One region of the Brevibacterium sp. JSBI002 genome, then DNA from elsewhere that is predicted to be linked to it. Evidence: predicted binding sites of a transcription regulator. Region 1 holds the regulator's gene; each other region holds the start of a gene.
What was found. Region 1 encodes LexA, which represses DNA repair genes until DNA is damaged. Its sites were predicted from a motif close to TCGAACANNTGTTCGA; they were not measured.

Region 1 (9,774 bases):
AGGAGATCTTCGAACTCGCCGAACGCTTCTGCGATCCGGGCAAGAACGACGTCATCTGGCTGTCGCGCTCGACCTTCCGGGAGAAGGAGACGACGAATCTCGTCGTCGCGCCCTTGAGCGTGGCCGGGACCATGCGCAACGGCATCTTCGAAGAATCCACGGTCGTGGCCACCTCGGCGACTCTGTCCCTGGGCGGCAACTTCGACGCGGTGGCAGCCTCCTTGGGACTTTTCGGACCCGACGCGCCGAAATGGGACAGCCTCGATGTCGGATCTCCCTTCGACTACGGCAAACAGGGAATCCTCTATGTCGCTTCTCACCTGCCCAAACCCGGACGCAGCGGACTGAGCGAGGAGGCGCTGACCGAACTCGAGGAACTCGTCGAATCCTCGAACGGCGGGGCACTGGGCCTGTTCTCCTCCCGGGCGGCGGCCAATGCGGCGGCCGAACATCTGCGGGAGAAGTTCGATTTCCCGATCCTGCTCCAAGGCGACGACGGCCTGCCGGCGCTGGTCTCCCAATTCACCGCCGATGATCAGTCATGCCTGTTTGGGACCATGTCACTGTGGCAGGGAGTCGATGTGCCGGGACGGACGAACCGCCTGGTCATCATCGACCGTCTGCCGTTCCCACGCCCCGACGACCCGCTCATGCAGGCGCGAGCACGCGATGCCGACCAGCGGGGAGTCAACGGATTCATGGCGGTGTCGGCCACGCATGCTGCCCTGCGTCTGGCTCAGGGCGCCGGACGCCTCATCCGGTCGACCAAGGACAGGGGAGTGGTGGCCGTGCTCGACTCGCGGCTGCGTTCGGCCCGGTATGCCGGGTTCCTCGTCAATTCGATGCCGAGGATGTGGCCGACGACGAATTCCGGTCTCGTCCGCAAGAGTCTGACGAGGCTGTCCGAAACCGACGAAGGATGACACAAAGGCCCGCGACCGTATCGGTCGCGGGCCTTTGTGTTCAGACTGCGGAGAGCCGACGGAAGATCAGAGGCGGCGGATGACGGCGACGACGAGGCCCATGATCTGCGCGTAGGTGCCGTCGATGGGTTCGTAGTTCTCGTTCTGCGGCATCAGCCACTGTTGACCGGCCTTGCGCTTGAGCGTCTTCACCGTGGCCTCGCCGTCGAGGAGGGCGGCGACGATCTGACCGTTGTCAGCTGTGTGCTGCTTGCGTACGACCACCCAGTCGTCGTGGCAGATGGCGGCTTCGATCATCGAATCGCCGACGACCTTGAGCAGGAACATCTCTCCGGAGCCGACGACCTGGGTCGGCAGGGAGAAGACATCATCGACCTCCTGCTCGGCAAGGATCGGGCCGCCGGCGGCGATGCGTCCGACGACCGGCACCTGCACGGTGTTGTTGGCCAGCTCCTCGTACTTCGCGCGCTCGGCCTCTTCCTCTTCGAACGGATTGACCACTTCGATGGCACGCGGGCGCTTCGGGTCGCGGCGGACATATCCGAGGCGTTCGAGCTGGGAGAGCTGGTGGGCGACGCTGGAGAGGGAGGCCAGTCCGGCGGCCTTGCCGATCTCGCGCATGCTCGGCGGGTAGCCGTTGGTCACGACCGCGCGTTCGATGGTTTCGAGCACGAGACGCTGACGGGGAGTGAGGCGGAAGTCGCCCTCCCCGGATGACCCCTCAGGGATCTGGACTACGTCGTCATCGGTGCGAGCGGCAGCGATCTCGCTGGCAACATCTTCGTTGCGAGGCCTGCCTCTGCCCCGTTTGTTCTGAACCATTGCTCGTTCCCCTTCGTTCTATTCCCTGCCGCTGAACGCCGTGATCTCCGCTTCGGAAATTCTCGTGTCAGTGCCGACTGAGATGGTTCTGACAGATCAATCAACAACGCTGGTTCCCACTCATTGTCGCATAGATGTTCGAGTTGGACTGGACATTTGTTCGATTGGCATGTTGAATAGAACAGACGTTCTACCGATTACTGGTGGAATCGTACGAATGAAAGAGGTAATGCGATGTCTGCACAGAACACCGAGCTGCACCTGACCCCTCGTGGACGCCAGGCTGTGCGCCTTCTCCGGACCCTGCTCGTCGCTCTCGTCGTCATCGGCGGGGCGGTCCTCCTCGCCACCCAGTCGTTCTCGGCAGCTGCTGTTGCCGAATCGGAGACGGAGAGCATCGGCATCGACGCCGAGGCGGTCGTCGTCGGTGAGGGCGAATCGCTGTGGACCGTGGCTTCGAATCTCGGCATCGAACGCGACACCCGCGATGTCGTTGCCGATATCGTCGAGATCAACCACCTGGACACCCCGACTGTTCACCCCGGCCAGACCCTCGACGTCCCCGTCCGCTGAGGTCGAACCCTGCTCGACCGGTAGGGCGCCGGCCCGAACGGCAGCGCGCTGACCCGTTTGATCGGGTGAGCCGACCGGTGTATCTCGATGCCCGACCCGCCGCCCGGGCGGCGGGGGCCTCTCGGTAGAATGATCGCCGTGGGAAACATCGACTCTCTGCCAGTGCGTTCAGACCTCGTCGGCCTCAAGCCGTACGGGGCTCCGCACCTCAATGTGCCGGTCCAGCTCAACGTCAACGAGAACGCATATCCGCTTCCGGACGTCGTCGTCGAGAGCATGCGCGCAGCCGTCGACGATCACTTCGCCGGACTCAACCGATATCCCGATCGCGAATTCACCGCACTGCGCGAACACCTCGTCACCTATCTGGACGGTGTGAACGAACGCGCCGGTGACTCCGTCGACCTCGATCCCTCCATGATCTGGGCCGCCAACGGCTCGAACGAAGTGCTCAGTCATATCGTCCAGGCCTTCGGTGGTCCGGGCCGCACTGTCTTAGGCTTCACCCCCTCGTACTCGATGCACCCGCTCATCACCACGGGCACGGGTGCCGAATGGCAGCACGTCGAACGCAATGACGACTTCACCCTCGATGCAGAAACGGTCGCCGCCGAGGTGGCTCGGGCGGATCCGGACATCGTCTTCCTGTGCACCCCGAACAATCCGACCGGAACATCGATCGGTCTCGACGTCATCGAAGCCGCCTATGACAACTGCGCAGGGATAGTCATCGTCGACGAGGCGTATGCGGAGTTCTCCCGCCCCGCCAAGTCCTCGGCGATGACTCTGCTTGAGGGGCGACCCCGCCTCGTCGTCTCCCGCACCATGAGCAAGGCCTTCGCCTGTGCCGGCCTGCGCTTGGGCTACGCCATCGCCGCACCCGAGCTCATCGACGTCCTCCGTCTCGTCCGCCTGCCTTATCACCTGTCCGAGGTCACTCAGGTGCTGGCCTGCACGGCACTCGAACATGCCGAGCTGCTGCTGGGCAATGTCGACCGTCTCATCGACTCGCGCAACCGGATTTCCAGCCACCTCGCCGAGGCGGGCTTCACCGTCCACGACAGCGATTCGAACTTCGTCCTCTTCGGCAACATCGCCTCACCGGCTGATCTGTGGCAGAAGCTGCTCGACCGCGGAGTCCTCATCCGCGATATCGGCATCACCGGCCACGCCCGCGTCAACGCCGGCACCGAGGCAGAGACCGAAGCGTTCCTGACCGCCATCGACGATATCCTCGCCGAAGCACCGGACGTCCTCGCGGACCGTCCGCAGTCTCCGACCCCGTCATCAGCCGCCCCGACGAAAGGCACTTCATGAGGCAGGCCCAGAACTCGCGCACCACGTCCGAGTCCACGGTGTCCGTGTCCGTCAACCTTGACGGCACCGGCACCTCGAACATCTCGACTTCCGTGCCGTTCTTCGACCATATGCTCACCGCCCTGTCGAAGCACTCGATGATCGACCTCGACATCACCGCCACCGGCGATACCCACATCGACGTCCACCACACCGTCGAAGACACCTCGATCGTGCTCGGTCAGACCCTGCGTGAGGCTCTCGGCGACAAGGTCGGCATCCGCCGCTACGGCTTCGCCGCCGTGCCGCTGGACGAGGCCCTGGCCCAGTGCGTCGTCGACGTCTCCGGGCGCCCTTACTTCGTCCACGAAGGCGAGCCCGAAGGCCAGCAGTACCACCTCATCGGCGGCCACTTCACCGGTTCGATGACCTCCCACTCGCTGGAATCGATCGCCTTCAACGGCGGCCTGACCGTCCACCTCGACCTGGTGCGCGGTCGCGACCCGCACCACATCGTCGAAGCCGAGTTCAAGGCCTTCGCCCGCGCGCTGCGCGAGGCCGTCGAAACCGATCCGCGCAGCGATTCCGTTCCCAGCACCAAGGGAGTCCTGTGAGCACGACCGTCATCGTGACCCCGTTCGGGGTCGCCCAACAGCTGGCCGCCGCCTGCGTGCTGTCGAACATCTCCGGCACCATCGTGCCGATCGGCGAGTTCAGCGGAATCGTGCTCGCCGACACGGATGTCAAAGCCGGCAACGAGGCGGCCGCAGCGATCTCGAAGCTCGCGGGCAAACATGAGGTCCTCCTCCTCGTGCGCAGCGAAGAGCAGATCGACGCCGGCCATTTCCGCCACGGCGCCCGGGAGTCCGATGTGCCGGCCGGGCTGGCGCTGAAGAACCTGCCCGATGTGCTCGAAGGTCTGCTGCTCGAAACCGTTGCCGCAGAGGACGTCGAAGGCAATATTCCGACCTCGTCGATGACGAAGCTGCAGGCCAGTGCGGCCACGATGAGCCCGGGTCGGGCCTCCATGGCACGCACGGCACTGCTGTGGATCATCGCCGCCGTCCTCGCCGGACTCGTCGTGGCCTTCGGCATCGCCCTGGCCCTGGGTGGGAACACCATCGCCTGGGTCGTCGCCGCACTCGGTGCCGTCGTCCTCGGGTTCTCCCTGTGGAGGATCTGGTCGGTGCTGAGCAAGGGGGCGAAGCGATGACGACTGTCGCCGTCCTCGACTACGGTGCCGGAAACGTGCGCTCCGCCGTCCGTGCGGTCGCCGCGGCCGGTGCCGAGGTCACGCTTACGGCCGATCACGATGTCATCAACGACTCCGACGGACTGCTGGTCCCCGGCGTCGGCGCGTTTTCGGCCGTGATGGCCGGACTGGAGAACGTCGGGGGAGTCGACCTCATCCGGGCACGCCACGAACAGGGGCGACCGCTGCTCGGCATCTGCGTCGGCCTCCAAGTGTTCTTCGCCCGCGGCGTCGAACACGGAGTCAAGACCGAGGGCATCGGTCTGTGGCCCGGAGCCGTCACCGGCCTCGAAGCGCCGGTCATCCCGCATATGGGATGGTCGAAGGTCAACGCTCCCGCAGACTCGGCCATGTTCGCCAGAATCGGAGACGAACGCTTCTACTTCGTCCACTCCTACGCCGCGACCGAGCCGCCGGCGAACGCGACGGTCACGACCGCCCGCCACGGCAATGACTTCATCGCCGCTGTCGAAGACGGAACCACCTGGGCAGCACAGTTCCATCCCGAGAAATCCGCCGAGGCGGGCGCCAGGCTCCTGCGCAACTGGCTGGCCTCGTTCGCCGCCGACAGCAGCCCGGGCAGCGGTTCGGGCAGCACCGACAGCTCAGGCGCCAACCCCACAGACTCACTCAGCTCCTGACCGAGCACACCGACTATGGTTGCCTCAAACCCCGTGGCACCCTGGCAGAAAGGTCACAATGACAGACAGTTCGAACAAGCTGGTCCTCCTCCCCGCCGTCGACGTCGCCGACGGCAAGGCCGTCCGCCTCGTCCAGGGCGAAGCCGGAACTGAAACCGACTACGGTTCACCCATCGACGCCGCTCAGGACTTCGAGAGCCGTGGTGCCGAATGGATCCACCTCGTCGACCTCGATGCCGCCTTCGGACGCGGATCGAACTCGGATCTGCTCAACCAGGTTGTCAAGGCCGTGGGGATCAAGGTCGAACTCTCCGGTGGCATCCGTGACACCGAAAGCCTCGAACGCGCACTCGACACCGGAGCCGAGCGCGTCAACATCGGCACCGCCGCCCTGGAAAACCCCGAGTGGACGGCCGAGATGATCTCGCGCTTCGGCGATCAGGTCGCCATCGGCCTCGACGTGCGCGGAACCACCCTGGCCGCCCGCGGCTGGACGAAGGACGGCGGCGACCTCTATGAAGTTCTCGCCACCCTCGAAGCCGCCGGCTGCTCCCGCTACGTCGTCACCGATGTGCGCAAGGACGGCACCCTGCAGGGACCCAATGTCGACCTGCTCAAGGATCTCGCGCAGAAGACCGACTCTCCGATCGTCGCCTCCGGCGGAGTCTCGAGCCTCGACGACCTGCGAGCCCTCCGTGAGCTCGTGCCCTTCGGCGTCGACTCGGCGATCGTGGGCAAGGCACTCTACGCCGGCAAGTTCACTCTGGAAGAAGCCCTCGACGTCGCAGGACGGTGAGTCTGTGAGCACGCACTCGCACGATCCGGACCAGCCGCATGGGCCGGACGAGCCACGGTCCGCCGCGCCTGCCGACCAGGCAGGCGAGGCCCACGCCCCGACGGATTCCGCCGGACAGGCGTGGGAGGGCCGGGATCTCAAACCCAACCCGTTCTCCGGTGATACCGGGCTGGCGGATGCGGCCCTGCTGGAGGCCATGAACCAGGTCGCTCAGACACCCCTGGATCCGGCCGCACACCAGCAGGTCGTCACGGCTCTGTCCGGGGCCAGGCTCTATGCCCCGATCGTGCCGATGGTTCTCGACCAGGAGGTCGGAGAGAACGGGCTCATGGCCGACAACTCCTCGGAGATGGCGATGGTCCGCCTCCAAGCCGAGGACGGCCGCGAGTGCACCCCCGGATTCTCCGGAATCCCACCGCTGACGGCGTGGCATTCCGATGCCAGACCCGTCCCGATCGAGTCCGAACGGCTCGTCCTCGGGGCCATCGAGGCGGAATCCCAGCTCGTCGTCCTCGACCCCGGAGCCGAGTCCTCATTCCTGTTGCGCCGCCCCGCCATGTTCGCGTTCGTGCAGTCCCAGCCCTGGACCCCGTCCTGGGCCGACGCCGAGGTGGCCCAGCGTCTGCGTGCCATCGCCGAGTCCGTCCCGTGGCTGGCTCGGATCGGTGTGAGCCCCGGCAGCAACAGCGTCCACCTCGGTGGGCCGGAGCTCGGCATCACACTGGGCGTCGAGTCCGAGGTGCCGCCGGGAGAGGTGCGCCGGTTCCAGGAAACCGTCGCCGGTGACGAGGACCTCGTCGCGAAGATCGACTCCCTGGCCATTCGCCTCGTTGAAGTCTGAGGCTCCGACGCGGAAACCTGACCGTTCCGGGCGTGTCAGATCGGCAGGGCACCTATGCTTATGACCCATGAGCGAAATCCGTGACCTCGCCCACTCGACCGCACCGGACGACAGCTACCTCGACGAGATGGCTCGACAGACCCGGGCTCGGGCCGAGCAGGCCGCCGAGTGGGCCTCCGACTTCACCGGTGCCCCGGAGACGAGCCGGTCCGGCATCGCCGCGGGCCTCGACGCCGCGGAAGGCGGCCTCACGGGCCTGCTCCACACCGTCCATGACCTCGCCGAGACCGCGTTCGAAGAGTTCGATTCGATCGCTGCGATCGCCTCGGTGCTGGAGAAACACGGAGTCGACGTCGAGACCGGCCTCTACGGTGTGAAGACGACGCTGCGGGCGACGACGGGTTCCGGTCACGGTCGCACGATCGCGATCCTCGCCGAATACGATGCCCTGCCCGAGATCGGGCATGCGTGCGGACACAACATCATCGCCACCGCCGGAGTCGGTGCCTTCCTGGCCCTCCATGCCTTGTACGAGAAAGACCCCGACGCCGTGCCGGGCACCGTCGTGCTGCTGGGCACCCCGGCCGAAGAAGGCCATTCGGGCAAAGAGGTCATGGCCCGGGCCGGCGCCTTCGACAGCATCGACGCGGCCATCATGGTCCACGGCTACGGATACGACTGCGCCGACCAGGTGTGGCAGGGACGCCGCCTGCTCAAGGTCACATACTCAGGGGTCGCCGCCCACGCCTCGGCGCAGCCTTTCATGGGGCGCAACGCCCTCGACGCGGCGAATCTCTTCTACCAGGGGCTGGGCCTGATGCGGCAGCAGCTGCCGCCGATCTCCCGTCTGCACGCGGTCATCACCGACGGCGGAACGAGGCCGTCGATCATCACCGAATCGGCCACCGTGCAGTGCTACGTCCGTTCGAAGTTCCCCGAGACGCTCAAAGAACTCTCCGACCGGGTCGAGGACGCGGCGAAGGGTGCCGCGCTCATGACCGGCACCGGCGTCACCGTCGGCTGGGACGAACATCCGCCGTCGCTGCCCGTGCGTACGAATTCGGCGCTGACCGCCCGTTGGGCCGAACACGAACAGGCGCGCGGTCGCCAGCCGCTTCCTGCCGGGGTCCTCGACGAATCGATTGCCGCGTCGACGGACTTCGGCAACGTCTCCTATCGGATTCCCGGTATCCATCCGCTCATCAAAACCGCCGACGCCGAGGTGGCCCTGCACACCCGAGAATTCGCTGCAGCCGCCGAGACCCCTGCGGCCGAATCCGCGGCGCTCGACGGGGCCTACGGTCTTGCGTGCACCGCCCTGGATTTCCTCGCCGACGATGCCCTCGCCGCCGAGGTGACCGAAGAGTTCGCCCGCGACGGGGGAGCCATCGACGTCGAGCACTTCTTCGACTGAGATCGTCCCGTCGCACCCAGACCCGCGCCATCGAAGAGAAGGACCGCTCATGTCGACGACGACAGATGGGAAAGTCGGTTTCGGCCAGCGCACGCTGGACTGGATCGAACGCATCGGAAACAAACTGCCCGAACCGTTCACGCTGTTCCTCGGGCTGTTCATCATCACCGGACTCGTCTCCACAGCCATGGCCATGGCCGATGTCACCGTGGCCATTCCCGGCGGCGACGAGACCATCGCGATCAAGGGCCTGTTCACCGGGGAGGGCCTGGCGTGGTTGACCACGACGATGGGCGACAACTACATCGGGTTCCCGCCCTTGGCGACGGTGCTGCCGATTCTGCTGGCCGTCGGAGTGGCCGAGAAGTCGGGAATGCTCGCCGCGGCCGTGCGCATCGCCTTCGGCAAGAGCCCCAAGTGGCTGCTGCCCTATGCCGTCGGTTTCGTCGGGGTGGTCGGGTCGATCATGGCCGACTCGGCGTTCGTCATCATCCCGCCTCTGGCTGCGCTCGTATTCAAAGCGGCAGGACGGCATCCGATGGCCGGTCTCATCGGCGGGTTCGCCGCCACCGGTGCCGGCTATTCGACCTCGATCGTCCCCACGAGCCTCGACGCTCTGTTCGCCGGGATCACCACCTCGGTGATGGAGACCCTGCCGAACACCGACTACACCGCAGTCAACCCGGTATCGAACTACTACTTCAATATCGCCTCGTCGATCGTGCTCGCGATCATCGCCGGATTCATCATCGACCGGCTCATCGAACCGAACATGGTGCGCAAGGGAGCGCCCCGCGAATACGCGAACGCCTCGTCGAGCGGACTGGCCCGCGAATACCAGGCACCCGACAGCCCCTACGGAGATGCCTCGGCGAAAACAGAGGGATCCTCTGAGTCTTCGGACGATGATTCGTGCACAGAGATCAAGGCCGAACTCGAACCGGAGGAGAAGAAAGGGCTGATCTGGGCGGTTGTCTCGGGGCTCGTCCTCACCGCGGTCTTCCTCTTCGCTTTCCTCCTTCCCAGTTCTCCCTGGCGGAACGAGGACGGCGGATTCCTTCCGGAGTCCCCGCTGCTGTCGTCAATCGTGTTCATCGTCTTCGCCTACTTCATGCTTATGGGCGTCGTCTACGGGTTCGTCGTGCACACCGTGCGGTCGATGAACGACCTGGTGAAGATGATGAGTCAGTCGATCATCGACATGATGTCGTTCCTC
Region 2 (9,774 bases), 1.8 Mb from region 1:
GCCGGCGCTCGAGACGACGATCGTCGACTGTCCCGAGCTCATCGCACCGGTCGCCTCGTCGAGGGCTCGATCAACGCGTGACGTGAACTGGTTGTAGGTCTCCGTGTAGTCCTCATCGTGCTCACCCGAGGCCCACCGGGCGGCACCGCGCTCGAGTTCGCCCTGGAAGATCTTCGAATCGTGCTGAGCGCGCGGATCGAGATCCGTGAGCACGCCGGTGAGCTCCCATGCGGCGTATTCGTTCCAGCCATCGTCGACGTGGGCGTCCATATCGAGGCCGAGTCCTGCGAGGAGGCCTTCTGCGGTCTGGCGCTGCCGCAGCATCTCACCGTGGATGATGCGATAGGGTTCGAGTCCTTGTGAGGCGAGGAAGCGACCGGTGATGCGGCTCTGCTCCTTACCGAGGTCGGACAGTCGGTCATAATCATCGGTGCCGAACGAAGCCTGTCCGTGCCTGACCAGATAGAGCACACTCATGAATCACCACATCCTCGTCGTGGAGCCCACGCTGCATTTCGAGCGATCGTTTTCTGATGCAGTCTACGGGACAGCGGTGGGGAACAGCTGCTGTGCCAGTCGAAGAACCTCGGCGAGGGCGGGGCTGACGCCGTCTCTGCGCCATGCCATGAGCAGCGGAAAAGATCCCTGCGGGTCCTCGAGGGGGACGAAGGCGATGTTGGGGAACGAGGCATTCTGCGGCACTGACGATACGGTGACCGAACAGCCGATCTCAGCGCCGACAAGTGAGAGTATCGTCCACGTGTCCGGAGCCGTCTGGATGACGGTGGGATTGAACCCGGCCGCCTGCGACAGTCCATAGAGTCGCTCGATCGTCGTCGACCCCGGGTTCGGCGGCAGTGTGATGAATTCCTCTCCCTCGAGTTGACTCATCGACACCGAAGTTCGGTCTGCCAGGGGATGATCACGGTGCATGGCGACGACGAGTGACTCCTGCGCAACGACTCTTGTGTCGACTGCGTGCGGGATGAACGGCCAGTACCCGAAGGCGAGATCCACAGAACCGTCGGCGACGCTGTCGATGGCAGGCAGGGCAAAGGAGGCACTCTGCAGGCTGATGTGGATCCCGGGGTGGGTGCCGCGGACGAGCTTGAGCAGACTTCCCATGAGTTTGTGGGTTGCGATGCCGGTGAAAGCTACACGCAAGTGCCCGACCTCTCCCTTCCCCGCGGCCTGCACCGCCGAGTCGGCCAGGCGGTGGCTCATGAGGATGTCGCGCGCAGGTTCGATAAGCGCTTGCCCGGCAGGAGTCAGGCGCACCGACCGGGTGCTGCGTTCGAACAGTTGGGCTGACATATCGGACTCCAGGGTTCGGATGAGGCGGCTGAGGGGCGGCTGGGTCATGTGCAGTCGTTCCGCGGCGCGGCCGAAATGAAGCTCTTCGGCGAGGACGAGAAACGCGCGGATGTGCTTGGTGTCCATATCTGTGCCTCGTTCGTGAGTTCGGTGCGTCCCCGGGGTGTGAGGAGCCGGTTGTTATTCGTGCAGACTATGCATCAATAGTCCTCAGTATAAGTATTGGACGGGTATCAATGATTTTGAAAGGATGACTCAGGTCACAGCCATTCGAAGTTCGAGGAGGAACGCGATGGATAAGACGATGAGTCTGTCCCAGGCGATCAGCACCTATCTGAACGATGGGGACACTGTCGCGCTAGAGGGATTCGGTCACATCGTGCCGGTCGCCGCCGCGCACGAGATCATCCGGCAGGGCTTCACGGATCTGATCCTCGCCCGCATGTCCTGCGACGTCATCGTCGACCAGCTGCTCGGAGCGAACTGCCTGAAAGGTCTCATCTCCTCGTTCATCGCCAACAGTTCGGCCGGTTCCCTTCACGAACTGCGGCGGCGCATTGAGATGTCGGACCCGGAGCCGCTGTGGTTCGACGAATACAGTCACGGCGGAATGGTCGCTCGCTACCAGGCCGGCGCTTCGAAGCTGCCGTTCCAGCCCATCGCCTCCTACCGGGGCAGTGACTTGGCGGCGAAGAATCCGCGGATCAGGTCCGTTCCCGATCCCTACGGTGGATCGGACATCTACGTCGTCCCCGCGCTCAATCCCGACCTCACGATCATCCATGCCCAACGCGCGGACATACACGGAAACGTGCAGGCCTGGGGGATGCTCGGAATCCAAACCGAGGCCGCATTCGCCGGTCGCCGACTCATCGTCACCGTCGAGGAGATCGTCGACGAGGCTGTCGTCCGCTCCGATCCGAACCGCACGATCGTTCCCGCGCACGTCGTCGATGCCGTCGTCGCGGTTCCTCGAGGCTCGCATCCCCATTCGGTCCAGGGCTATTACGACCGTGACGATGAGTTCTCGAGACAGTGGACGGCGCTCGCCCGCGACGCGGGTGCGGTTCAGAACTGGATCGAAACGCACATCCGCGGCACGCACGACCACGATGAGTTCCTTGCCGCTCTCGGTTCGGACCATTTTGAGCGGATGGCCATCCACGACGCCTATTCGACACCTGTAAACTACGGAGGCCGAGCATGACGCTGAGCGCTCGCGACATCGCTGAGACCCGATCCCGCGACGAGCTTAGCGAGACCACAAGCAGCGAGGCCGCTGGCGACGTGGTCACGAGCAGCGAACTTCTCACCGTCCATTCGGCGCGGGCGCTGGCCGGACGCACCGTGGTCTTCGCCGGGCACGGCCTGCCCACGCTTGCCGTCTCTCTGGCTCAGAACACCGTCGCACCGGACATTGAGATCGTCTACGAGTCGGGAGTCACCGGAGCCAGGCCGCCGGTGATGCCGCGCAGCATCTCGGATTCGATCCTCGTCCCGGGAGCCGCCTCGGTGATGCCGATGACGCACCTGTTCAACTATGTTCTGCAAGGTCAGCGCATCGACGTCGGATTCCTCGGCGCCGCGCAGGTCGACAAGTACGGGAACCTCAATTCCACCCTCATCGGTGAGAACTGGGAGCACCCCGACAGCCGACTTCCGGGCTCAGGCGGAGCCATCGAGGCCATGGCGGGCGCGGCCGAGATCTTCCTCGTCATGCGCCGACATACCCCGCGTACCTTCGTCGAGTCCTTGGACTTCGTCACCTCCCCGGGGCCGAAGAAGGCCGCCGAGGCTGCGGTCGGGTCCATGCCGGCGGGCGCTGGCGTAACCCATGTGATCACTGACATGGGACTCATGACGCGTTTCGCCCAGGACGAAGAACTCACACTCACGGCCGTTCACCCCGGTGTCGACCCCGCCGACGTGGTGCGCCAGACCGGGTGGAGCCTGGAGATCTCGCCCGACCTGGAGACGACGCCGCCGCCGACTCCGGGTGAGCTGGCTCTGCTGCGAGAGACGCTCGATCCCACCCGCATCTACCTGCGCTGAACCGGAAGCCTCACCCGCCGACCCATATCTACGGGCAGTTGTCGGCGACAGCCGTCCAATGCGGCTCCCCTCCCACTGAGGCCCGCCCACTGAGGCTCACTGCCGAACACGCGAGAATTCGAATCGAAGAAAGTTGAAATCATGTCAATGAAGACAAATGCACAGGTCACCTCCCCTCCTGATCCGAATGTGACTCGTCCTGAACTGCGCCGTGCCGCGTGGTCATCGTGGCTCGGCAGTTCGCTCGAGTACATGGACTTCACCCTCTACACACTCGCTTCAGCCTTGGTCTTCGGGCCGCTCTTCTTCCCCAACGAGACTCCTGCGGTAGCGCTGATCTCCAGTCTCGGCGTCTACGGGTCCGGTTTCGTCGTCCGGCCGATCGGCGGATACGTCTTCGGCCGAGTCGGTGACAAGCACGGACGTCGGATCGTACTCATCGTGACCCTCTCGATGATGGGCATCGCGACCATGGGCATCGGGCTTCTGCCGACTTATGCGCAGATAGGCATCTGGGCGCCTATGCTGCTCGTCGTACTCAGGCTTGTGCAGGGGTTCGGAGCCGGAGCCGAATTGGCCGGAGCTTCGGTGCTCTTGGTCGAATCGTCGCCAGTGCGTCGCCGTGGGCTCTTCGGGGCGATCGTGGCGATGGGGACCAACAGCGGAATCTTCCTGGCCACAGTTATGTGGACGCTGCTCACCCTATTGCCGGACGAGGCTTTCCTCAGCTGGGGCTGGCGCGTGCCTTTCCTGCTCAGCATCGTCACCACGTTCGTGGCTCTGGCGATTCGTACGAAGGTCAGGGAGTCCCCGGTATTCGAGGAAGCCAAGGAACGCCGTGCGGAGGTCGCAGCGCACAAGGTGGAGCAGCCGAGCATCCTCGTCGAGGCGCGCCGGTCGACGAAGTCGTTCCTGCTCGCCTTGGGCATCCGAATGGGCGAGAACTCTGCGGTCTACCTGGTCAAAGGCTTCATGGTCGGATGGGTCGTGACTACGACCGGCCTTGATTCCGCAGTGGTCACGACCGGCATCATGATCGGAACCGTCATCGGCTTCGCGACCGTGCCTTACTTCGGCAAGCTCAGCGACAAGGTGGGCCGTCGGCCGGTGTTCCTGGGATTCACGCTCTTCCAGATCCTCTTCGCGATTCCGGCCATGCTGCTCATCGAGACCGGCAACCCGATTGTCATCGCCGCTGTCTTCGCGGTCTTCGTAGGCGGCCCCCTGCCGAACCTGTACGGAGTTGAGTCGAGCTGGTTGGTCGAACTGTTCGGATCGAAGCACCGGTATACGTTCATGACCACGATCAAGGAAGTCGGTTCGGTCGTCTCCGGCGGTCTGGCACCGGTGGTCGCCGCCTCGCTCGTCGCGGTGATCACCGACACTTGGTGGCCCGTCGCGATCGTTCTCATCCTCTTCGCAGGTTGCGGTCTGCTCGGTGCACTCTTCGCACCCGAAACCCGTGGTCGCGACCTCACGACCGAAGCCGATGCAGTGGACGAACGGCTCCCGCTGCAGTAGATGGGGGCCGGGCCCGTGCGTAGGCGATGGTCGGGTCTGTGAGATGGACGGAGGCTGCGTCTGTGGGGTGGATGGCCCTGTGAGATGGACGGAGGCTGCTCCTGTGGGGTGGACGGCGACCGGCTCACTGCGGTCGGCGATGGCGCTTCCGCCGAATCGGGGTCTGCGGTTACGGTGGGGAGGCGCACGGCCGCCAATGCTGTGGACCTCGCTGCCCGGCTTCGGTACGGTGTGGGCTCTGTGTTCGGACAGACCGGTGCAACCGAGCGGTGCGAGAGCTCAGAACGGTGGCGGATCGACCTCGAGGTCGTGGTTCCAGTTCACCTTCCGGGAGGCGAATCGGTGGCTCCAGGGGTCGTCGGTTCGGTCGCCCTCGGGCCGCCCATGGCCTGGCGAACGTGTGCCGCCCGAGTCAGCGGAGCTATCAGGTGCGGTGTTGGATTCAGAGGAGCCGCGGGGACTGGATCCCTCGGCGGTGCTCGGGCGGGTTTCCTCGGGAGCACTCGGGTCGACGGTGATGTCGTCGATGGCGAGACCCGCGAGACGCGACCATTTGACTGCCTTTGCATACTTGGCGTTCCCAGTCAGCTGCTTCATTGCAGCTGGGTCGGTGCCGGCGGGAAGACTGAGCTGGTGGGCAGACTTCTCCCAATTGAGGCAGCGTTCAAGCCGCAGCCGCCTGTGTTCTGCCTGCTGCTCCCGATACGCCTCCGACAGTCGCCGCTGTCGGGCTTCGCGTTCCTCTCGCTGACGCCGCTCCTCGTCGCGCCGGCGCTTCTCTTCGTCGCGCCGGCGGATCGTCGACTCACCGGGCATGAGTTCGAGCACCCTTGGCGCTGGCGGGACCATCGACCAGGGCAGTTTCCACCGTTTGAGACCCAGTCGTCCCAATGCATCGAATTCGAGCGCTTGGGCCACATTGATCGGCTGGCCGGGCGCCGACACAGTAGTCGTGATCCCGTGCTTGAACTCGTAGTCGAGCTCACCGGATTTCGGCATAGTGACCCGAAGGCGACCGGCGGTCTTCAACGCATGGTGTTTCTTGCACAGAGGATGCAGGTTTCCGAACCGAGTGAGACCGCCCTTGAGCGGATTCAGGTGGAAGAACGGAACGACGTGGTCGATCTCCGACTTCTCGGCCCGACGCGAGCAGCCGGGAACGGTGCACACCGTCCACTGCTCGACCAGGGTCTTCCGAAGATCCCTGGGGACTTGGTAAGTCGTCGCTTTGGCGTCGACAGGAGTGCCGGTGCCGGGGTCGGTGAGGATCCGTTGGATGCTCTTCGAGCGGCCGGCGATAGTGCGGGCCACCTCGGCGGGTACAGGCGAGCCATCGGCAAAGGTGCCGGGCAGGTCCGAATCTTCGGTGAGGGTGAGGAAGGGAACGGTCACCACGGTGGCGGCCTGATGCGACAGCCACCACGAATTGGTGGGCATGCGCAGCTTGACGAAATACTCAACGGGTCCATCAGCGTCCTCGCCGTCGGGAGAGAACGCCGAACCGAATGACTGGTCGGCAGCAGAGCAGGCGTCGGACGACTCCCCGGCGCCGCCTGCTGAACTTCCGTCGGACGACTCCCCGGCGCCGCCTGCTGAACTTCCGTCGGACGACTCCATTGCATCGTCGGCTGAGCCCGAAGCAACATGCTTCGCAAAGTCGGCGACGGCGTCGTCGGAGTTCATATCCGGAATGAGCTCGCCGTCGGCGTCGAGCAGCGATGTGTCTTTGGCTGTTTGGATTCCCGTGATCGGATCGACCGACACGACCTTGACCTTGATCTCCGGGACAGGCCTGATGAACAGATCGTACTCGAGCTGGGAGATGGAGCGGTCATCGCTGATCTCAACGCCCACGGGCAGGTTGAATGCGGACTTGTTCTTGCCATGCACGGCAAGAGCCATGCCTTGGATCCGGTTGTAGCAGGCGAAGATCTCCGCCGAGGGTCCGCTGACGGTCAGGCGGGCCGAGCCGTCCTTGTAGCCGTCGACATCGATGCGACGACGCTTGGTGGCGAGCTCGGTGTTGTCGACCGGCGGAATGAGCAGGGCGATCATTTTGGCCAGATCACGGCGCAGAGTCTCGCAGGTGATGTCGGTGCGCCGGGCTGCCAGGAAGATATCGAGTTTCGGAAGGAAGGCGAAAGCGACGTCGGCACACTGGCGGGCAACCACGTCGACATGGGCTTGGGTGAACTCTCCGGCGCGAACCCGGTTGGCGAAGCGGGGAAGACCATAGAAGATCGTCATCGCGCCGGTCAGCTGACGGTAGGTGCGTGCAGTATTGGTCCCCAGCACCGTCGAGATCTCGACGAGATCCTCCGCGTCGACATAGTCATAGACCCATTTCGAGAAGCATATGCCCTCATCGAGCTCGGGGAACTCGGGCAGCACCTTCGCCTCGGACCGAGTCACCTTACGCAACTGTTCGCGGGCGAAGTCAGCGTCATAGAGCACAACTGTCGCGGAAGGGGAGCCGCGGGTGACGGGAGTGTCGTCAGTGGGCGACGACACGATGTCGGGCGAAGACGCGCCCTTGGGTGAGGGTTCCGACATATCCGCAGCGCCGAAGACGGTGTCTTCGGACTCTTCGGCTCGACGTTCGAAGGTTGCAGCAATCGTCTCGCAGCGGAAAGGCTCGGCCCCCTCTGGCATGGGCAGTTCGAATTCGATGAAAACCTGTTCGAGCACGACCGAAGAGACCGACTCGAGGAGCGAGAAATGCGCACGGTCGGAAGCGACGGCATTCTCGGCGAAGCGAGACATGCTGGATTCGAAGCGGACGGCGAATCGCGGTGACGTCTGTGTTGCGCCCGGCGCTTCGGCCTGACCGGGGGTCGAACGGTTGGTGGTGCCCTTCATTGCGTTTTCACCTGCCTCGGACTTCGTTGTCGGGAGTGGTGCTGATTGGAAAAGCTGTTAACTCTATGGTAAGCGTTCAAGCGGACATTAACAATAGAAAACAAAAAAGATATTCGAATATTTGTCGATGAGAGACCGAAGGGGTTCTGGTTACCCCATCATCTTTGCATCCGGCACTGACATGAGAGTGTTGGATGTCATCCATGCAGGTCAGGCGCGGTTTCTGGATGAGTGCGGTTCCTCGTTGGGGATTGCGGGGAAGGTCTGCCGCGATTTCGGGGGAGAATACGCCTCCTCGGTACTGACCCGTCGCGGCTGAAGAATGAGTCGGCCATCGGGGGCGTGCCTCCTCGGCGACGACAATGACGACGTTCCCGATTGGTCCAAAGGTCTGGAGAACATGCCACCGGAACGGCGGGACAGCCTCGGTGGGGCCGGATTCTCGAGTGAAACGGGTCACAGTATCGGTTATGATGATCGAGTTGTCGGATGCGACCCATGAGGTCGGTACTCGCCTCATGCGAGCCGTATCCGCACTGCGCGCAACCGCGTAGCCCTTCACCTAGGGTCATGTCGCGGGCCGCGTCGACGTCACCGCGCCATCCTTCACTGGTGACCAGTTCTTCGCCCAGACCATCGCCTGCGCTCACGGTCGACCGTGTCCGCGCCGGCCGACGGCCAGACGATCACTGTCGGCTGCACCGATGATCCGATCATCGAACGGAGTGCTCGCTCGACCGAGAACTCACGAGCCCAGCAGGCTCACCAACCGCCGCCGCATCAACCACGAGGATCAACCATGACGACCACCGCTCACAACTCAACCGCCTCCGACCAGGGCTCGAAGGGCCCGATCACCGACGCCGAGATCTTCGAGGCACACGAAGGCGGCAAGCTCTCCGCAGAGCTCACCTCACCGCTACAGACCCAGCGCGACCTCTCGATCGCGTACACCCCCGGCGTGGCCAAGGTCTGCACCGCGATCAAGGACGAACCGCAGCTGGCGCGCACGCACACGTGGACCGGCCGACTCGTCGCGGTCATCTCTGACGGGTCGGCTGTGCTCGGCCTCGGTGACATCGGTCCGGCCGCCTCGCTGCCGGTGATGGAGGGCAAGTGCGCCCTGTTCAAGTCCTTCTCCGGGCTGAATGCGATTCCGATCGTACTCGACACCAATGACACGGACGAGATCGTCGAAACCATCCTCCGCATGGCCCCGACCTTCGGAGCGATCAACCTCGAGGACATCTCCGCTCCGCGCTGCTTCGAGATCGAAGACCGGGTGAAGGAGGCCCTCGACATTCCCGTCATGCACGATGACCAGCACGGCACCGCCGTCGTCGTCCTCGCCGCGCTGACGAATGCTCTGCGCGTGGTGAAGAAGTCCTTCGAATCCGTCCGCGTCGTCGTCTCCGGTGCCGGAGCTGCCGGTGTGGCCGTGGTGAAGATCCTCGCCGACGCTGGTGTCAACGACATCGTCGTCCTCGATTCCAAGGGCGTCGTCGAGTCCGGCCGCTCAGATCTGACCGAGACGAAGCAGTTCCTCGCCGAGTCGACGAACCCGCGCGGAATCGCTGGTGGGATCGGCGAGGCCCTCGACGGTGCCGATGCCTTCATCGGCGTCTCCGGCGGCACCATCGACGAGGCTCACCTGGCCAACATGGCCGACGACGCGATTATCTTCGCCCTGTCGAACCCCAACCCCGAGGTGGCCCCCGACGTCGCCGCCAAGTACGCCACCGTGGTGGCTACCGGGCGCAGCGACTTCCCGAACCAGATCAACAACGTCCTCGCGTTCCCCGGAATCTTCCGCGGCGCGCTCGACGCCGATGCCAACGAGATCACCGACGATATGAAGCTCGTCGCCGCTCGTGCGATCGCCGATCTCGTCGGCGATGACCTCGAGCCCGGTTATATCGTGCCCGGTGCGCTCGATTCGCGTGTCGCTCCGGCCGTCGCCGAGGCGGTCGAGAAGTCAGCGCTCGAGGCCATGGCCAAGCGCTGACGCTTCGTCGGTGAAGCATCACC
Region 3 (9,774 bases), 1.1 Mb from region 1:
GACTGAGCCGCTGCGCTCATCGGGCAGAACCGAGTCCCGACGCACCGCAGTGAGCACGGACATTGCGCGGCCGCCGTTCCCGCTTCTGCGGGTCCGGCGGCCGCTCGTTTCAGTGAGGACGCAGCCATGCCTGCGGCGGCCGCGCCGCTTTCTCAGCCGTCGAACAGTTCCTGCCCGACGTACCCGTCCTCGGTCGCTCCGGGCGGGATCGCCCAGACGGTCGACCCGATCGGGGTCGTCCATTCGTTGAGCAGGTCCACCTCGGCGAGGCGGCGCTGGATCGGCAGGAACTGCCGTTCGATATCGGCCTGGAAGGATGCGAACAGGAGCCCCGAATCCCCGCCCGCGCCGGTCTCGTAGTTGAACGTGCGCCGGTGGATCTGCACCTCCGGGCCCAGTCCGTCGCGGGCCCGGGCGATATGCGCGACCTGTGAGATCTTCGTCAGTCCGCGCTGATCGACGGCGGTGAAGTCCGGAACGTCGAACTCGCCCTCACCCGACAGCGGTGCCCCGGAGCCCATGGTCCGCCCGACCGCGAACTCCCGTGCGGGTCGATCGGCCTGATCCCAGGTGTCGAGGTTCATCGCGATATCGCGCAGCACCAACGTCGTTCCCCCACGCATCCACACCGGCAGATGCGCACCGAGATCGGCCGGCGGCTCCCCGCGAGCGGAGAACACCGGGTTCGCGGTCTCGGTGCCCCGCCCCCAGATGATCCGCGCGAAGTCCTCGGATCCGGGTCCCGGATTCGCCGTGCCGTCGAGCTGACCGAAGAGATTCCTCTGGGTCTTCCCCTCCCCCGAACTGCCGTAGGCACGTCGGAAACCGTCGCGCTGCCAGGCCATCTCAGCGAACGATCGGGAGTCCTTGAACAGCATGCGCCTGGCATGCGCCAAGGTCAGCGGATCGTCGCCGCAGATCTGCAGGAGCAGGTCGCCCTTGCAGCGGTCCTGATCGAGGCGATCGATCGAGAACGATTCCAGAGGTTTCAGCCAATCCGGGACGTGCTTCTTTCCGGCAAGGGCAACCATCTCGGCTCCGAATCCGAAGGTCACAGTCAGCCTGGCAGGGTCGACGGCGAGCTCGGATTCGGAATCGGCCAACGGCGCCCGCCCCTGAGTCAGTGCGGCCGCATCCGCGGTGAGCAGCCGCAGCCAGCGCACCGCCTCGGCGGCCTTGATCCCGGGCTTGAGCGTGAACGCGATGAAGTGCGCATAGGCCTGCGGCGGGGTTTCGACCCCGGATTGATGAGTGCCGTAGAACGGCTCGGTCTGCGGCCCGTTCGCGCCATCCAGATCTCGCCGAGGCGGCCCACCGTCGCCGCCGCTCCCACCCGGAGACCCGGGACCGCGGCCGAGCGCAAATCCGGCCGTGGCACCGACGACACCTGCACCGCCGGCCGCAGCCGCCGAGGTCAGGAGACCTCGGCGGCTGAAGCCGGTGCGACCGGGCTCAGTGGTCACCGTGGTCTCCGTGGTCGGAGTCCTCGTGCTCTTCGCTGTCGGCGCCGATGTGTTTACCCTCGTCGCCGTGCTCACCGTGGTCTCCGTGGTCGTCGCTGGAGCCTTCGGCCTCACCGGGCGCGTAGTCTTCCTGGGCTCCGGAGTACTCCTTGGCCACGGCCGTGACCTCGACGGTCTCGTCGTCGGCGGTGACGAGGTCGAGCTTGATCTGCTCGCCCGGCTTGATCGCCTTCTTCAGCCCCATGATCATGATGTGATCGCCTCCGGGCTCGAAGCGGAGGCTCTCCCGGCCGGGATGGTGAAGCCGCCCTTCTTCTCCTGCATGGACATTCCGCCCGAGCCGTCGCCTTCGGTTTCGTGGAGTTGGACCATCTCCGCGTCCGCGTATTTCGCCTCGACGAGGTTGATGTCGGCGTCGGTGTTGTTCTTCAGCTCCCCGAAGACTCCGGTCATTCCGTCGTCGGCGGCTTTGACCCAAGCGCCGTCGAAGCTGAGCGCTTCGGCGTCGACCGCGCTTTTCGAGGATTCCGCCGAGGTGGAGCTGCCGCCGTCGGTCTGTGTCGAACCGGCGGCCTTGCTGTCGTCTTGGCCGCAGCCTGCCAGGCCGATGGCGACGGCGATGGGCAGGGCAAGGGCCAGGGTGATGTTCTTTTGCATGATGTCTGCACTTTCGTCATTCAGGTGCAATCGAGCACATGTCGGCGCGCGCCGCGGTCGCCTGTTGGCGCAGGCAGTCCCGCGTCTTCCCCGTCGTCAGACGACGAAGATCTTCGGTCGCAGAGTCTCTGCTGCCCGAATCTGCGGGCGCTGAGCCGCATCGCGTTCGTCCGCCTGTGTGCAGGGAACGCGGCTGACCGGCAGCGCTTTCGTGAGCCTTTGCGCCGGTCACGGTTGCCTGCGCGCAGCTCGTGCGAGTGCGCAGGACACGTGCTGGCTAGGGTGCGGGGCACGTGTCGTCTGTGCGCAGCGGTGTGCGCCGACGTGTTCGACTGTCACTGAGGGGCGGCCCGCCGCTGTCTGGGCGGTCGCCCGAAGATGGATGGTCACCCGGGAAACCAGGTGTGGGTCGGCGCTGCAAACGCCGATTGGGATGTCAGCCGAACGGGGGCGGGCCGCGGCGGTAGTTCGGGCCGACCACCGCCGATGTGACCGGCTGCGGCACCCGGAACGAAGCGCAGAGCTTGCGGAACGGTTCGTCGGCCAGGACTCCGGCCGCCTCGGCGAGGGCTCGCAGTGCGCCGATCACCGGCCCCAGGGCCAGCTGCAGAATGCTGAGGACGATGTCCTCACCGCGTTTGAGGATCACGGCGGTGACGAGGACGGCGACGGCGTGGGCGATGATCATCCCCGCCGAGGTGGCCCCGTGGCTCGCATGTTCGAGCGCGGATGCGGCAGGACCGAGGTCAAGGGAGCCGGAGGCTGGGACGATGTGTCCGGCATGGGTGTGGAGGGCCGCCTCGGCGGAAGTGGATCCGGCACCTGCAGCTCCGGCCTGACCGCTTCCGGATTGAACGGTTCCCGCGTGGGCCCCCGCATGGGCGAAGGTGTGTGCGGACCAGCCCATCGTCAGGTGCATGAGCACCTGTCCGAGGCCGAGCAGGCCCGCCAGAGTCAGGTAGCCCAGGCGCCTGCCGGCGACGATCATCGCCGACCAGAGGACGAGAACGAAGACGACCACAGTGCCCGGAATCGAGACGCCGCCACCGGCACCGAGGTGCATGAGCAGAGCCAGGAGAGTCGTGAAGAGGGCAGCGAAGAGCGCACGTACGGATTTCGTCCATCCGGTCATGGGCCCTCCTCTCAGCTCGCTCCCACATTCTACTCAATGTAGAACAATTTCGGGAAGGCGGCAGAGCCTACATCCGCAGCCAGGTATCGGCGGTCTTCTTGACCATGGCACCGGCATCAGCGGCAGCATCGCCCCAGACGACGAGGTTGCCATCGGGGTCAGTGGTGGAGTCGGAGAGGACGACAACGTCGAAGTTGCACACAAGACCCGCCATCGCCGAGGCGTAGACGGCTCCGGGGGTGCCCGCCGAGGAGACGTCGGCGTCAGCATCGCCTCCCGCCTGGGCGGCGGGGTCAGCGGTGACTTGGCCTGCTCCGGCCCCGGGCACGCCCGTGGTGGCGTCGACGCCGGGCACGCCCGTGGTGGCGTCGGCGCCGGCGATGATGATCCGGTCGACTGAGAGGTCATGCAGACCTGCGGCCAGATCGTCGACGCCTTCGAACACATCCGGGCTCTCGGACCGGAGCACAAGATCCTCTTCATCAGGGACGAAGATGCTCAGCTCCCCGTCGGGAGTGTCGGCGAGGTCAGCCTTCGTCGACGCGAAGATGAGCACACCACCCACGGCGCGGGTGCGGGTGACGATATCGCCGAGGGTCTCCATGGCGTCATCGCTGGGGTAGCTGGCGTCGTCGGTGTCAATGAGGAGCAGGGCATCCATACTCCAATCGTGCCACGACCGACCGACACATTCGAAGCCGGTTCGCCTCGGCCGCAGCCGACAACACCCTTGACCTGCATGGACTCAACGAGGCTTGTCAGCTTCCTCGAACTATGGCGAACACCGTATTTGTGTTCGAAACTTTTTTAGATCACCTATGGACTTTCACACATTATGAGCGTACAATGGATTCCAACAACAACGATGTTGGTGAACGGAATTCATCCCCATGACCCTCACTCCCGAACGCAGCTCCGATCATGCCGATCGGAACGCCGACCACTCCCCGCAGACCAGCGGTCACCCGCTGCTGGCCGACGAGGAGTGGGCAGATCTCAGCCGCTTCGCGCCCGAAGTCACCTCGTCGATCACTCAGCTGATGAGCCTCAAAGACGAGCTGCGCTCGTTCGATCGCCCCATGGGACCGGATCAGGCCATCATGCTCGCCGATGGGGTCGAGGCGATCACACGCATCAACGATGCATTGTCGACGCTCGCACTCTCCGTCTGCGAACGCGTCGGAACACCCAGCGATTTCGGCGCCAAGTCGACGAAGTCGCTCATCGAGAACCGATTCAACCTCACCGGCGCGGAGGCGAATCGCCGCACCGATATGGCCAAGAACCTCGGCGGACGCGTCGACATGGCCGGACAGGCTCTGCCGCCTCTCTACCCTGTCGTCGCAGAGGCCCTCCATGCCGGCACGATCTCCGCCGCCCAGGCGTCTGTCATCGAAGACTGCATGCGCAAACTGCCCACGTGGGTCAGTCAGACGGTCCGCACCGACGTCGAGACGCGCTTGGTCGACAACGCGCCCAAGGTCCGTCTCAAGGATCTGCGCGAGATCTTCGGCAAGCTCATGGGCTATATCGACCCGGACGGCGCAGAGCCGAACGACTCGGCCGACCGCTCTGCGTACAACATGTCCATGCGTGCCAAGACCAACGGCGACTGGGAGCTGCGTGGACTGCTCGACCCCGTCACCGGCGGCACTCTCAACGGACTGCTGACCTCACGAATCCAGTCTGCGGGAGAAGACGACAAGGCCGGTGCCGACAATACCGGTGCCGACTCGGCGACCGGCGCCTCTGGGATCGCGGCCGCGGGCAATCCCGCCACCGTCACCGCTGCTTCTGAGGGAACGAGCTCGCCGCTTCCTGACACGGAGCTGCTTGAGATCGTCGATGCTGTGCTCTCCGGTGACCGATATGACGCGAAGCGAGTTCCGGAACCCGATCTCGACGCAGCTCGCACGAGCGGAAATTCGGCGCCCGTCCCCGGCGTCGGTGTTCGGGAGGACGGCGGTTTCGTCGACGTCAGCGCTGAACAGCCCTCGGCGCGCGAATGGATCTACGAGCGATTCGCCGGCCTCGTCACGACGATCGACAAGCAGCGGACGGCTGCGGGAGCGCCTTATGCTCTCGTCATCAACGCCACCGCCGAAGATCTGGCCAAAGGAACAGGACACGGCACCACGGGCGCCGACAATCCCATTCCCATCAAGGAACTGATGAGAAACGGCCTCAACGGCTCGCTGTTCTTCCACCTCATGAGCGACAGGGCCAAGACGATGCAGGTGGCCACAGAGCAGCGCTTCGCCAATCGCAAACAGTTGGCAGTGATCACCGCCCGTGACCGAGGTTGCACCTTCCCCGGCTGTGACGCCCCTCCCGGTTGGTGCGATGCCAACCATGTGTTTCCATGGTCGCTCGGCGGCAAGACGGAGATCAACAATCTCGCGCTGCTCTGCAGCTATCATCACCACCTGCTCGACCGCACCGACTGGGACACGGTGATGCTCTTCGACGGGCGACCAGCCTACATTCCGCCCGCCGCAAAGGACCCGGCTCGTAAGCCGGTCCTCCACGCCCGGTTCATCGCGGACGACATCGTCGACTCCCTGTTCGACAAATAGCCGCCCCAACTTTCAGGGGACAGCTGTGCCCACTTTCCAAGTTCAGCCGGACTCAATTCGGTTCTGCCATGTTCGGCTGGGTTCAGTCCCCCAACGAAGAGGCCCGGATGCTCACGTCCTCATCGAGCAGCAGGAGGTCAGCCGACATTCCGGGAGCCAACAGGCTGCCGCCACCGGCGGCACCGGCGGCACCACCCGCCGCATGCAGAGAATCGCCCGACTCCGGCACTCCGCCCACGGCACGCAATGGAACGAGGCTCGCGGACTGCACAGCGTCGAACGGGCTGAGTCCCACCTCGGCGACTGCCCGCTTCACAGCCTCGTCCATCGTCAACGTGGACCCCGCGATGGCGCCCTGAGTGCCATCCGCGGTAACCAGGCGCGCTACCGAATCCTTGACCTCGACCGGGAGCGAACCAAGGTGATAGCTCCCATCATGCAGGCCGGTCGCCGCCATGGCGTCAGTGATGAGAGCAAGGCGCCCGGGCGCGAGTTCGTGGAGCATACGCGCGACCGGGGCGACGACATGGACGCCGTCATTGATGAGTTCGATGGTGACATGCTCGGCCTCGGCCGCGGCGAGGACCGGCCCCGGAGCACGGTGATGGACTCCGGGCATCGCATTGAACGCGTGGGTGAGGATGCTCGCCCCCGCTTCGAAGGCCTGCGCGGCCAGCGCATAATCGGCAGCCGTGTGACCGACGGCCACACGCACCCCTGCCGCAGAGAACCGACCGATCGCATCGAGAGCACCGGGAAGTTCGGGCGCGATCGTGATCTGCACAAGAGTTCCATCGGCCGCCTCGAGGATCGCCTCGACCGCCTCCGGAGTCGGCGATGTGAGCACTTCGGGCGCATGCGCACCTTTGAAATCCGGGGACAGGAACGGACCTTCGGCGTGCAGGCCCATGACCATGGCCCGCTCACGGACGAGTCCGGCGCCCGCGCGCAGGGACTCACACAGCCCCTCGATCGTGTCGGAGACGTAGGACAGAGCGAGTCTGCCGGTGCCGTGGGCCCGATGCACGTCGAGGATCGCATCGATCCCCTCGTTCCCGTCCTCGGCGCTCGCACCGCCCGCACCGTGACAGTGGATATCGACGAACATGGGAGCCACGTATCCGCCGGCGCCGTCGATGATCTCACCTCTCGCCGAGGCGGCCCTGTCCTTCCAGCCGTCCCCGCGGCCCCGTGCAGTGACCGTTCCTTCGGCGATCGCGATCCACGTGTCAGCGGTCTCCTCGGAGAACGTCGCCCGACCGCCGTCGAGGATGCACGCATTGTGGATGACCGCCTCGGCGGGGATCCGTTCGGTCTGTGTCATCAGGGTCCTTCCATCGCTCTGAACAACCCTCACCCCAGTGTGCGGACTCGGTTCGCGTCGATGCCGAGCACGTGAGAGTCGAGGAACGCGAGCACGGTTCGGTACCAGACCTCGGCGTTCCCACGGCCGAGGATCCAATGCCCCTCGTCGGGGAAATAGAGGAACCGGTGCTGAGTGTCGCCATCGGCGTCGAGCGGAGTCTTCGCCCGGGTGAGCAGGTCCAGCCACAGTTCCTGGCCCTGCCCGATCGGCACCCGGTAGTCCTTGTCGCCGTGGATGACGAGCATCGGCACCTCGATGTCATCGGCGAACAGGTGCGGCGAATACTGCGCCGACTGCTCCCGCATCGCCTGATCCCACGACGAATTGTCCGTCGTCCGCCCCATCGACGTGGTGTTCCACAGAGAGGCATGGGTGACGATGCACTTGAACGCGCTGCCGGTGTGCCCTGCCACCCAGTTGGCCATGTATCCGCCGTAGGACCCGCCGGCCAGTGCGACACGTTCGGAATCGATGTCCGCTCTCTCCCCTGCGGCCTCGGTCAGCGCCATGATGTCGGTGAAGGGAGTGCCGCCGAGCTGCTGCTGACCGCGGTCGATCATTGCCTGCCCGTAGCCGGTGGAGATCGCCGGGTCCGGCAGCAGCACCGCATAGCCGGCAGCAGCGAAGGGACCCGGATTCCACCGGTAGGTCCACGCATTCCACGATCCCCACGGTCCGCCATGGGCGAATACGACGAGCGGATGCGGCCCCTCCCCCTCCGGGAGCACCAGCCACGCGCGGATCTGCGTGCCGTCCTCGGCACGAACCTCCACCTCGGTGAGGGTGCCTTCTTCCTCGAGCACCGTCGCCGGGTTCGCGAGCTCGCTGATGACCCCGGTTCCGAGGTCGACGGAGATCGGCAGCGGTGCGACATCGATCGCCGAGGCGGTCGCCACGACCGTGTCCTCGCGCAGAGCCAGCCCCGAGAACGAATACTTCTGATCGGCGCCCCCGACCAGCCGCCGAGGCTGAGCATCGTTGATGCCACCGATGAAGATGCTGCCGCGACCATGATCATCCGCGGTGGCCACGATGGTCGAATCGTCCGCCCAGATCGGAGAGAACCAGAAATCGGCATCCGGCCACACAGGATTCAGTTCCGCGGTCTCGAGATCGAGAACCATGAGTTCGGCCGCGAGGTTGGTCTGCGGAGTCCAATTCTGTACGCGAGTGACCAGTGCTTTCGTCCCGTCCGGGCTGATGGCCTCGATGTCGAAGCTGTGATCGGCAGCCGGTTTCGTCAGACGGTGCAGTTCGGGTTCCCCGTCGAGGTCCACGCGCCAGATCTCACTGGCCTCGAGCTGACCGGGGATCGGCTTCTCGAGCTGGACGAGGGCGAAGCGGGCCCCATCGTCGACGGCCCAATCGACCAGTCGGCCAGACGGCAGGGACAGGTACCGGAAATCCAAGCCCGCCGGGGGGCTCAGCTCGTCACTGACTTCCGGAAAGTCGGCGTCCGCCTCGTTGAGCGTGGCCACGGCCAGGGTCTGTCGGCCCGGCCCCAGATCATGATCCCAGCGGCGGATCGGGAACCCGGTATGGAGGATCCCGCTGACCTTCGCATCGCTGCGTTCGGTGCTGAATTCCTGATGGTCGTTCTCGTCGGCGGCCCACGTATGGACGGGGAACTCGACGACGATGGTCTCGCCCTTGACCTCGATTCGGGAGAAGCCGCCCTCATGGTCGGCAAGCTTGCGGGCCTCACCGTTGTCCGGCAGAGCCCACAAGCTCGGGGATTCGGTATCTTTGCCGTCCTCGCCTTTGCGTTTGGAGGCGAAGACGATCGTGCCGTTCTCGCTCAGTGCGGCCGGTCCCACGGACTGACCGCCCCGAGTGATGCGTCGGGGCGTCTCCCCGCTGATATCGGCGAGGTGGCTGAGGGAGGAATTCCCCTCGGAATTGAGAAACGAGTACTGGGCGATGACGCGGCCGCTCTGATTCGTCAAGAGGCCTTGCAGGCGGCGGGCGTCGAGGAGTCGGGTCACTGCGTCGTGGGTCGTCATCTTCCCATCCTAGATCCCAGCGCGGATTCCGGGGTGAAATCCAGAGAAACCCCAGATCGCCGAGGCGGTCGACAGTCCCCGAAGAGTCAGTGGAAACTCGGTGACGGGACTTTCTCACCGTCAATCGTCACCGTCGGCAGCATCTTCTTGAAGTCCTCCGCCACTTCGGTGTTCGTCTTCGGTGTGCGCATCTCGATTGACAGATTCACCAGGCGCCCGTTGATCTTGTAGCCCGTCTGCACCCCGAAGGCATAAGTCGGTTCGTTGTTGATAGCGAGGATCTCGGTCGGGCCGAGTTCACCCTGATAGCTCCAGAACTCGCCCGCGGCCAGCGACCCCGTCTGCTCGGCCAACACCTGTGAGTCCTGTTCGGAGAAGTTGTACCGCCTCTTCTGATCGACGACTTCCTGAGCACTGTCGCCGTATTCGTCGGTGCAGTTGACGAGGATGGTATCGCCGCGAGTCGTGTCGTCACCGTGGTTGAAGACATGGAACTGCTCGGTGCTCCCGGTGCTGTCTCTCCAGTCATCACCGATCGCGAAGGTGACTTCAACCGGGCAGCTGCTGCCGAACGTCA

Region 2: the regulator LexA is predicted to act here: its motif matches at 7,848-7,863, upstream of LJ362_RS02430 (HNH endonuclease signature motif containing protein).
Region 3: the regulator LexA is predicted to act here: its motif matches at 4,037-4,052, upstream of LJ362_RS15760 (HNH endonuclease signature motif containing protein).

The regions. Positions count from the first base shown of each region.
Region 1 covers NZ_CP110341.1:2,365,931-2,375,704, reverse strand. Annotated here, with positions in the region: gene LJ362_RS10790 (ATP-dependent DNA helicase) at 1-923, shown strand, start outside; gene lexA (transcriptional repressor LexA) at 990-1,745, opposite strand; gene LJ362_RS10780 (LysM peptidoglycan-binding domain-containing protein) at 1,980-2,318, shown strand; gene LJ362_RS10775 (histidinol-phosphate transaminase) at 2,457-3,635, shown strand; gene hisB (imidazoleglycerol-phosphate dehydratase HisB) at 3,632-4,228, shown strand; gene LJ362_RS10765 (hypothetical protein) at 4,225-4,827, shown strand; gene hisH (imidazole glycerol phosphate synthase subunit HisH) at 4,824-5,507, shown strand; gene priA (bifunctional 1-(5-phosphoribosyl)-5-((5-phosphoribosylamino)methylideneamino)imidazole-4-carboxamide isomerase/phosphoribosylanthranilate isomerase PriA) at 5,566-6,303, shown strand; gene LJ362_RS10750 (SseB family protein) at 6,308-7,144, shown strand; gene LJ362_RS10745 (amidohydrolase) at 7,212-8,558, shown strand; gene LJ362_RS10740 (AbgT family transporter) at 8,608-9,774, shown strand, end outside.
Region 2 covers NZ_CP110341.1:562,802-572,575, forward strand. Annotated here, with positions in the region: gene LJ362_RS02405 (histidine phosphatase family protein) at 1-477, opposite strand, end outside; gene LJ362_RS02410 (LysR substrate-binding domain-containing protein) at 541-1,440, opposite strand; gene LJ362_RS02415 (CoA transferase subunit A) at 1,607-2,521, shown strand; gene LJ362_RS02420 (CoA-transferase subunit beta) at 2,518-3,366, shown strand; gene LJ362_RS02425 (MFS transporter) at 3,508-4,887, shown strand; gene LJ362_RS02430 (HNH endonuclease signature motif containing protein) at 5,167-7,746, opposite strand; gene LJ362_RS02435 (NADP-dependent malic enzyme) at 8,546-9,751, shown strand.
Region 3 covers NZ_CP110341.1:3,479,563-3,489,336, forward strand. Annotated here, with positions in the region: partial or broken gene LJ362_RS15730 (glycine betaine ABC transporter substrate-binding protein) at 1-6, shown strand, start outside; gene LJ362_RS15735 (Dyp-type peroxidase) at 153-1,463, opposite strand; partial or broken gene LJ362_RS17140 (copper chaperone PCu(A)C) at 1,453-2,120, opposite strand; gene LJ362_RS15750 (hypothetical protein) at 2,557-3,252, opposite strand; gene LJ362_RS15755 (hypothetical protein) at 3,320-3,913, opposite strand; gene LJ362_RS15760 (HNH endonuclease signature motif containing protein) at 4,143-5,828, shown strand; gene LJ362_RS15765 (N-acetylglucosamine-6-phosphate deacetylase) at 5,911-7,152, opposite strand; gene LJ362_RS15770 (S9 family peptidase) at 7,182-9,197, opposite strand; gene LJ362_RS15775 (hypothetical protein) at 9,284-9,774, opposite strand, start outside.